One region of the Cellulomonas palmilytica genome, then DNA from elsewhere that is predicted to be linked to it. Evidence: predicted binding sites of a transcription regulator. Region 1 holds the regulator's gene; each other region holds the start of a gene.
What was found. Region 1 encodes LexA, which represses DNA repair genes until DNA is damaged. Its sites were predicted from a motif close to TCGAACANNTGTTCGA; they were not measured.

Region 1 (3,273 bases):
CGACGTGCCTGTTCGGGACGCTCGCGCTGTGGCAGGGCGTCGACGTGCCGGGACGTGCGTGCCGGCTCGTGATCATCGACCGCATCCCGTTCCCGCGCCCCGACGACCCGGTGCGCTCGGCCCGTGCCGACGTGGTCGCCCGCTCGGGCGGCAACGGGTTCATGGCGGTGTCCGCGACCCACGCGGCGCTGCTCCTCGCGCAGGGCGCGGGACGGCTCGTGCGCGGCCCGCAGGACAAGGGCGTCGTCGCGGTGCTCGACCCGCGGCTCGCGACCGCCCGCTACGGCGAGTTCCTCGCGCGCTCCATGCCGGCGTTCTGGCGGACGACCGACCGGGACGTGGCGCTCGCCGCGCTGACGCGCCTGCGCGACTCCTGAGCCGGTAGCCTGCGGGGGCCGGCCCGTGACCAGCGGAGCCGCAGGTCATGGGCCCAGCTCATGGGCCCGGGTCCCTGGGCCCGGGTTCCTGGGCCCGGGTTCCTGGGCCACACACCCCGTTCCACCGCCATGCCAGGAGGCGCACGATGTCCGAGCAGATCGCCGAGAGCCTCGCCGACGAGGAGCCCAGCCTCACCGGTGCGACGAGCCACCGGCGGACCTCGAAGGTCGCGATCGTCGGTGCCGGCGCGGTCGGGTCGACGATGGCGTACGCGGCGCTCATGCGCGGCGCCGCGCGCACCGTCGCGCTGTTCGACATCAACAAGGCGAAGGTCGAGGCCGAGGCGCTCGACCTGGGCCACGGCATCCAGTTCATGTCCATGGCCGAGGTGGTCGGGTCCGACGACATCGCGGTCTGCGCGGACGCCGACGTCGTCGTGTTCACCGCCGGCGCCAAGCAGAAGCCCGGGCAGACGCGCCTCGACCTCGCCGAGGCGACCATCGGCCTCGTGAAGAAGGTCCTGCCCTCGCTCGTCGAGGTCGCGCCGAACGCCGTCTACGTCATGGTCACCAACCCGGTCGACGTCGTGACGTACGCGTCGCTCAAGATCTCCGGCCTGCCGCCCACGCAGCTCTTTGGGTCGGGCACGGTGCTCGACTCCTCGCGTCTGCGGTACCTGATCGCCAAGCACACCGGCGTCGCGGTGCAGAACGTGCACGCGTACATCGCGGGCGAGCACGGCGACTCCGAGCTGCCGCTGTGGAGCTCGGCGTCCATCGGCGCGATCCCGCTGCTCGAGTGGCAGGGGATCGAGGGTGAGGGGCCGCTCACGAGCGCCGTGCGCGACGAGATCGCGCGCGAGGTCGTCGAGTCCGCGTACCGGATCATCGAGGGCAAGGGCGCGACGAACTACGCGGTCGCGCTCGCGGGGTCGCGCATCATCGAGGCGATCCTCAAGGACGAGCGCCGCGTGCTGCCCGTCTCGTCGCTGCTGACGGGCTACTACGGCATCGACGACGTGTGCCTGTCCGTGCCGTCGATCGTCGGCTCGGCGGGTGTGCTCGACCGGCTGCCGGTCCCGATGTCGGTGGACGAGCTGTCCGGCCTGCGGTCGTCGGCGCAGGCGGTCCGGGACGTCGCGCGACGGTTCGGCTTCTGACGCACGACGACGGCCCGCCGCCCGGGGTTCCGGGTGGCGGGCCGTCGTGCGTCTGTCGACCGCCGGTCGGTCACTCGGACCAGGTGCGGTCCTCCCAGCGTTCGTCGTCGGGCTCGGGCGCCTCGTCGGCCGTGTCGCCGAGCGGGTCGCCCGCCGTCACGTCGGCGGGTGCGTCGCGGTCTGGAACGCGTCCCGACGGCTCGTCGTCAGGACGTCCGAAGCGCTCCGCCAGACGCCGGCCGAGGCCGGGCGGCGGGTCGGGACGTCGGCCGGGCACGGCGGTCACAGGCTCCGCAGCACGCTGACGACGCGGCCGAGAATCGTGGCGTCGTCCCCGGGGATGGGCGCGTAGGCGGCGTTGTGCGGCAGGAGCCACACGTGCCCGTCCGAGCGCCGCAGCGTCTTGACCGTCGCTTCGCCGTCGATCATCGCGGCGACGATCTCGCCGTTCTCCGCGACGGGCTGGCGCCGCACGACGACCCAGTCGCCGTCGCAGATCGCCGCGTCCACCATCGAGTCACCGCTGACCTTGAGCATGAACAGCTCGCCCTCCCCGACGAGCTGGCGGGGGAGCGGGAACACGTCCTCCACCACCTGCTCGGCGAGGATCGGACCGCCGGCCGCGATGCGGCCGACGAGCGGGACGTACGCAGGCGCGGAGAGCTGCTCGTCGCCCGTCTCCCCGAGGGAGACCTCGGGCGGTGCCTCCTGACCACCCCACTGCGGGACGCCGCGCGAGTCGTCGGGGTGGACGACCTCGATCGCCCGCGGGCGCTTGGGGTCGCGGCGCAGGTAGCCCTTGCGCTCGAGCGCGGTGAGCTGGTGCTTGACGCTGGACGGGCTCGTGAGCCCGACGGCCTCACCGATCTCCCGCATGCTCGGCGGGTAGCCGCGCGTCTCGACGGACACGCGGATGGTCTGCAGGACGAGGCGCTGACGGGCGGTCAGCCCGTCGGGCCCGGGTGGCGTCTCCGGCATCTCGTGCACCGTGCCCAGACGTCCCTCGTCGTCGGCGGCGCCGCCCGCGGTGGGCTGCTGCTGCCCGGTCACGTCCTCGGTTCGCTGGTCCGTCACGTCCACCCCTTCGGTCCGCCCTGCCGCCGGCCGTGGTCGGCCGGCCTCCCGGTACGTCGTCGGTCCGCCGTCCGGTCCGCCCCACCCGGGTGACTCCGTCCGGTCTCGCGGCCGTGGTCCTCGGCCTCGTCGCGGGGGATGTCAGTGGTCGGTGGTGCGCTGTTCCTCGGCAGGAAGCCTACGCAGGCCGACGGGCGATTTCAAACATCTGTTCGACATCCCTGGACGCGTGTCGCAGGCCTCTGGTAGAACTCGTACAGACGTACGACGAACAGGTGTATGACGAACGCACGTACGAAGCATCGGGTCGCGACGGCCGGGAGCGGACGCCGACCGGGCGGTGCGGGGCGAGGCGGATGTCAGGGAGAGGGAGAGCGATGAGCGCGATGGTGATCGGTCCCGAGGTGTTCGGATCGGGTCGTGCCGGTGCGGGTCGTCCGACGGCCCGTCCGGGGCGTGCGCAGCGTGAGCGCACCGCCGCGCCCGCGGTCGGCCACCGTTCGGGGGACGTCCCGCTGCGCCTCACCCGACGAGGGCGGGCGGTCGTGGCGGCCCTCGCCCTCGCGGTCTCCGGCGTCGCGTTCGTGCTGGGGTCGCACGCCGCGGCCGGCGCCGACACGGGCATGACGGTCGAGCGGTACGTGGTGCGCAGCGGCGACACG
Region 2 (3,273 bases), 420 kb from region 1:
GTCGGGCCGCCGGGCGTCACGTCGCCCGTCCAGGGCTCGTGGGTCATGCGGGTCCTCCTGAGGTGCCGGTGGCGAGCGCGACGGCGTGCGCCGCGCGGACGAGGGCGAGGTGCGACAGCGCCTGGGGGACGTTGCCCGCCATGCGCCGGCCCACGGGGTCGTACTGCTCGGCGAGGAGGCCGACGTCGTTCGTGACCCCGACGAGCGTGTCCAGGATGTCGCACGCGTCGCGGACCTGCCCGCCGCGCGCGAGCGCGTCCGCGAGCCATGCCGAGCAGGCGAGGAACGCGTGCTCGTCGCCGGGCACGCCGTCGTCCGTGCGGTCGGTGCGGTACCGGCGCAGCAGGCCGGGCGCGACCTCGAGCTCGGCGCGCACGGCGGCGACCGTGCCGCGCACACGGGGGTCGTCCGGCGGCAGGAAGCCGACCTGCACGAGCTGCAGGAGCGACGCGTCGGTGTGCGTCGCACCGTAGGACTGCACGAACGTCCCGCGCGCCGCGTCCCAGCCGCGTGTCAGCACGTCGGCGCGGATCTCCTCGCGCGCCGCGCGCCAGCGCTCGACCGGCCCGTCGAGGCCGTGCTCCTCGACCGCACGGACGGCCCGGTCGACCGCGGCCCACGCCATGACCTTCGAGTGCACGAAGTGCTGCGGGTCGCCGCGCACCTCCCAGATCCCGCGGTCGGGCTCGCGCCAGTGGGCGAGCAGCTCCTCGACGAGGTGACGCTGCAGCGACCACGAGTCGCTCGACTCCGGGATGCCGGCGCGCCGTGCGTCGTGCAGCGCGCACATCACCTCGCCCAGCACGTCGTTCTGCACCTGGCCGACGGCCGCGTTGCCGAGACGGACCGGCCGGGAGCCGGCGTAGCCCGGCAGGTGCGCGACCTCGCGCTCGGGCAGGTCCCGGCCGCCGTCGAGGCGGTACATGATCTGCAGGTCGGCGGGGTCGCCGGCCACGGCGCGCAGCAGCCAGTCGCGCCACTGCGTCGCCTCGTCGCGGAAGCCCTGCTCGAGCAGCGCCGCGAGCGTCATCGCCGCGTCCCGGAGCCAGCAGTAGCGGTAGTCCCAGTTGCGGGCGCCGCCGAAGTCCTCCGGCAGGCTCGTCGTCGCCGCCGCGGCAATGCCGCCGGTCTCGAAGTCGGTGAGGAGCCGCAGGACGAGCAGGGAACGGACGACGGCCTCGCGGTGCGGTCCGGCGTACCGCGCGCCGCGCGCCCACAGGCCCCAGGCGACGCGCGTCGTGTCGACGCGCGCCGCGGCGGGGAGCGCGGGCGGCAGGGGCTCCCAGGACGGTGTCCAGGTGAGCTCGAGCTCGACCTCCGCGCCCTCCCGCAGCTCGAACTCGTCGCGGTGGCGGTGGTCGTGCGCGCGGGGCAGGCGGGTGCCGCGCAGGACGAGCGCGTCCGGTCCTGCCACCGCGCGGATCACCTGCTCGGGCCCGCCGGTGCGCGTGACCCACGGCTCGATCGCCCCGTACCCGAACCGCACGACCCACTCGTGCTCGAGCCGTACCGTGCCCCGCGTGCACCGCACGTGCCGCACGACGTCCGCGCGGCCGTCGGAGATCGGCATCGAGTCGGTGACGACGGCCGTCCCGGTGGGGGAGCGGTACGTGGTCTCGAGGACGAACGAGTCGTCCAGGTAGCGGCGCGTGACGGTGTGGGCGTCGGGCACGGTCAGGAGCCAGCGCCCGTTGTCCTCGGTGCCGAGCAGGCGCGCGAAGCAGGCCGCCGAGTCGACGTGCGGGAGGCAGAGCCAGTCGATCGACCCGCGCCGGGAGACGAGCGCGGTCGTGCGCCCGTCGCCGACGACCGCGTACTCGGCGACAGGGACGGGGAGCGGCTCGGGGTCGGTCGTCGGGGAAGTGGTCTGGGGATCCGGCGTCATGGTGCGTCCCAGCATGCGATGGTCGGGCGCGCTCGGCACGACGAGGCGGGCGTCACACCCGTCGAACGGGTGTGCGAATGTCGGTGGTGGAACGTAGACTGCACGCCGTGAATGACCGTCTGGTGGTGCAGGGCGCCCGCGAGCACAACCTCCGCAACGTCGACCTGGACCTTCCCCGGGACAAGATGATCGTCTTCACCGGCCTGTCCGGGTCGGGGAAGTCGTCGCTGGCCTTCGACACGATCTTCGCCGAGGGGCAGCGGCGGTACGTCGAGTCGCTGTCCGCGTACGCGCGCCAGTTCCTCGGCCAGATGGACAAGCCCGACGTGGACTTCATCGAGGGCCTGTCGCCCGCGGTGTCGATCGACCAGAAGTCGACCAACCGGAACCCGCGCTCGACGGTCGGGACGATCACCGAGGTCTACGACTACCTGCGCCTGCTGTACGCGCGTGCCGGGACCCAGTACTGCCCGGTGTGCGGCGAGCGCGTGACCGCGCAGACGCCGCAGCAGATCGTCGACCGCCTCCTCGAGTTGCCCGAGGGCACGCGCTACCAGGTGCTCGCACCCGTGGTGCGCGGCCGCAAGGGCGAGTACGTCGACCTGTTCGCCGAGCTCCAGGCCAAGGGCTTCTCGCGTGCCCGGGTCGACGGCGAGGTCGTGCAGCTCACGTCACCCCCGACGCTCGAGAAGAAGCTCAAGCACGACATCGAGGTCGTCGTGGACCGCCTGGTCGCGCGCGAGGGCGTCCAGCGCCGGCTCACCGACTCGGTCGAGACCGCGCTCGGGCTGTCCGGCGGCCTGCTCGTCGTGGACCTCGTCGACCGGGACGCCGACGACCCGGACAAGGAGCGCCGCTTCTCCGAGCAGCGCGCGTGCCCGAACGACCACGTCCTCACGCTCGAGGAGGTCGAGCCGCGCACGTTCTCGTTCAACGCCCCGTACGGCGCGTGCCCCGAGTGCACCGGCATCGGCTCGCGTCTGGAGGTCGACCCCGAGCTCGTCGTGCCCGACGAGGAGCTCTCCCTCGCGCAGGGCGCGGTGGTCCCGTGGGCGCAGACGTCCTCGGAGTACTTCGAGCGCGTGCTCTCGGCGCTCGCCGAGGAGATGGGCTTCTCGATGGACGCGCCCTGGCGCGCGCTGCCGCAGCGCGCGCGGGACGCGATCCTGCACGGACGCAACCACAAGGTGCACGTGCGCTACCGCAACCGGTGGGGCCGTGAGCGGCAGTACTCGACCGGGTTCGAGGGCGTCATCACGTTCCTCGAGCGCCGGCACGCCGAGACCGAGTCGGAGTGGAGCAAGGACAAGTACGAAGGCTTCATGCGCGAGGTCCCGTGCCCCACGTGCCAGGGCCAGCGGCTCAAGCCCGAGGTGCTCGCGGTGCGC
Region 3 (3,273 bases), 280 kb from region 1:
CAGGTGGGAGGTCCACTCCACCCCACCGCCGTCGAGGTCGCGTCGCGCTTTCCACAGCCCCTGCGTCTTGAGGTCGTGATGGCCTTTGCACAGCGGCTGGAGGTTGTCGGCGCGTGTGGGGGGCGGGTCTCCGCTCGGCGGGGCGTCGCCCCGAGACCCGCGCCATGGCTCGACGTGGTCGAGCTCGCACGTCGAGGCCGGCCGGACGCACCCGGGGAACGTGCACGTCTGGTCCCGAGCCGACACGTGGCCGCCGAGCACGCGGCCCGGGCGGTAGGCGCGGGTGGACCGTTCGACGAGCGTGCCGTCGACGGGGTCGGTCAGCAGGCGTCGCCAGGTGGCGTCCTCGGCCACGTGCCGGGCGATGTCGGCGGGCAGCGGCCCGTAGCCGGCGAGCTCGGCGGGGTTCTCGTCGAGGCCCAGCAGCGTCGAGGCGGCGACCGTGACCTGGACATGGGGCACGGCGCCTCGCCTGGCGGGCACGAGCGCGCCGCACGGCAGCGAGCCCTGGTCGGCGATCGTGCGGAACACGGAGACGAACACGTCGGCTCGCCGCTGGTCACGCGACCGCTGGTCGTGCGCGTCCCCGCCCTCGGTCGCCGCGTCGAGCACGGCGCGCACGAGCATGGCGTCGGGAGCGGGCAGGAAGGCGGAGACCCACGCCATGCCGTCGGGCGCCCATCCGGTCTCGACTCGTCGCTGCTCGAGCGCGCGCCGCGCCCGTTCGCGTGAGGCGGCGGGGTCGGCTGCGATGATCTCGCGGCGCACGAGCCGCCGCAGCTGCGTCGGGGTCAGGTCGCCGGCCTGTTCCGCAGCGACCTGCGCCACCGCGCCGGCGGCGGCGTCGACGGCGTCGCGATCGGGCAGCGCATCCGTCCCGACGACGAGCGAGGCGAGCTCGTCGAGCACCACGTCGACCTTTCGGGTGTCCATCGCGCCGTCACGCAGCGCGGTCTCGACGGCGGGCAGCTCGCCGAGTCCAGCAGCCCGGGACACGAGCACCTGCGCCGCGGTGCGGCTGCTGGCGAGCACGGCGGCGATCTCGTCGGAGAGCGACCCCATCGCGTCGTGGCCGCGCGCGACGAGCTCGCGCACGGCACGCGCCTGGGCGGCGAGCGCCACCCCGATCAGCTGTTGCCACCCGACGACCTGCTCGAGCAGGTCCACGTCGTCGGCGTCGCCGACGGGAGCGGCGTCGAGGAGCACCGCGAGCTCGGAGGCGGTCGCACCGGCCCGCGGGAACCGAGGCGGGTGGAACGGCCACTCGACGAGCGTCCGCCCGGGGCCGAGCACGCGCGTGGGCGCTTCCAGCACGACACCCATCCACCCCACCACCCTCGACTCCGACTGGACTCGAACAAGTGTTCCATCGTCAAGCAGTCACGCAAGGCCCCCTGCGACATCTGTGGATGACCGGTTTCACCAGGCGTCACCCCGGTATGCGCGAGGGCCCCGACCGCACGGATGCGATCGGGGCCCTCGTCGGGAGAGACCGTGGCGAGGTCAGGCCACGGCGACCGGCTCCCGCGACGCACGGGTCGACTCGGCGTCGACGGACGCCTCGACGGGCGCCGAGGCCACCGACGCGGGCTCGTCGTCGGAGAACAGGTCCTCCACCGACGCGGACCGGTACCGCTCGAGGTCGAGGATCCCCTCCCGCCGGGCGACGACGGTCGGCACGAGCGCCTGCCCGGCGACGTTCACCGCGGTGCGGCCCATGTCGAGGATCGGGTCGATCGCGAGCAGCAGGCCGACCCCGGCGAGCGGCAGGCCGAGCGTCGAGAGCGTCAGCGTGAGCATCACGACGGCCCCCGTGAGCCCGGCGGTCGCGGCGGACCCGACGACGGACACGAACGCGATGAGCAGGTAGTCGGTGACCGAGAGGTCGACCCCGAAGATCTGCGCGACGAAGATCGCGGAGATGGCCGGGTAGATCGAGGCGCAACCGTCCATCTTCGTGGTCGCGCCGAGCGGCACGGCGAACGAGGCGTAGGACGACGGCACGCCGAGGTTCCGCTCGGTGACGCGCTGCGTCACGGGGAGCGTCCCGACCGAGGACCGCGAGACGAACGCGAGCTGGATGGCGGGCCAGGCGCCGCGGAAGAACGACAGGACGTGCAGGCCGTGGGCGCGCAGGATCACGGGGTACACGACGAGCAGCACGACGAGCAGGCCGGTGTAGATCGCGGCGGCGTAGGTCGCGAGCGGCGAGAGCAGGTCCCACCCGTAGGTGGCGACGGCCTTGCCGATGAGGCCGAGCGTGCCGAGCGGTGCGAGGCGGATGACCCACCACAGCACCTTCTGGACGACGGCGAGCGCGGAGCGGTTGAACGCGAGGAACGGCTCGGCGGCCTTCCCGGAGCGCAGGGCGGCGATCCCGACGACGAGCGCGACGACGACGATCTGGAGGACGTTGAACGAGATCGACGTGGTCGCTGCGCCGTCCTCGACCTGCGTGGAGGCGCCGAGGCCGAGGAAGTTGCCGGGGATCAGGCCGTTGAGGAAGTCGATCCAGGAGCCGGTCTTGGCGGGCTCGGAGCCGGTGGCCGGGTCGAGCGTGGAGCGAGAGCCCGGCTGGAACAGCAGACCGAGCCCGATGCCGACGGCCACGGAGATCGCCGCGGTGATGGCGAACCACAGCAGCGTCTGCCCGGCGAGGCGCGCGGCGTTGGTGACGTGCCGCAGGTTCGCGATGGACGCGACGATCGCGAGGAACACGAGCGGCGGGACGATCGCCTTGAGCAGGGTGACGAACGACGAGCCGATGGTCTCGAGCGTGGTCGTCAGCCAGTTCGCGGACCCGTCCGCGACGGGGCCCACCTGCAGGGCGATCCAGCCGAGCAGCACGCCGAGCGCGAGGCCGAGCACCACCTGGACGGTGAAGGACGGGAACCGCAGCCGCTTGCGTGCGGGCTGCTGGATGGTCGTGTCGGACACGTGTGACCTTTCGAGGGCGCACGACGACGCGCGTCGTGACGCGATCAGGGGGACGTCACCCGGGGCGGGAGGGGGCCCGACGAGGGTGCGGAGGCCGTGCGAGGGCACGGCGGACGACGGTCAGCCGACGGGGTCGGCGCGGTCCTGCGGCGCGACGTCAGGCCGGCGCGCGGACGAGGGAGCCGGGACGGCTCAACAGCTCCGGGCGCGGCGACAGAGCGCGCTGGCGACCAGGGACAGGTCGACGGCACGGCGCTCGGTCAGGTTCCACGCGCTCACGCGGAGCAGCTCCTCGGGGGACGGGAGTTCGTCGAGAACTCGTCGGGACTGCGCGTC

Region 2: a site for LexA is predicted at 1,947-1,962, ahead of uvrA (excinuclease ABC subunit UvrA). Genes of this name have one in related genera too.
Region 3: a site for LexA is predicted at 1,354-1,369, ahead of F1D97_RS08840 (HNH endonuclease signature motif containing protein). Genes of this name have one in related genera too.

The regions. Positions count from the first base shown of each region.
Region 1 covers NZ_CP062221.1:2,214,107-2,217,379, forward strand. Annotated here, with positions in the region: gene F1D97_RS10080 (ATP-dependent DNA helicase) at 1-377, shown strand, start outside; gene F1D97_RS10085 (L-lactate dehydrogenase) at 524-1,537, shown strand; gene F1D97_RS10090 (hypothetical protein) at 1,608-1,823, opposite strand; gene lexA (transcriptional repressor LexA) at 1,820-2,515, opposite strand; gene F1D97_RS10100 (LysM peptidoglycan-binding domain-containing protein) at 2,989-3,273, shown strand, end outside.
Region 2 covers NZ_CP062221.1:2,631,513-2,634,785, reverse strand. Annotated here, with positions in the region: gene F1D97_RS11960 (MBL fold metallo-hydrolase) at 1-47, opposite strand, end outside; gene F1D97_RS11955 (glycoside hydrolase family 15 protein) at 44-1,885, opposite strand; gene uvrA (excinuclease ABC subunit UvrA) at 1,993-3,273, shown strand, end outside.
Region 3 covers NZ_CP062221.1:1,930,651-1,933,923, reverse strand. Annotated here, with positions in the region: gene F1D97_RS08840 (HNH endonuclease signature motif containing protein) at 1-1,314, opposite strand, end outside; gene F1D97_RS08835 (dicarboxylate/amino acid:cation symporter) at 1,504-2,937, opposite strand.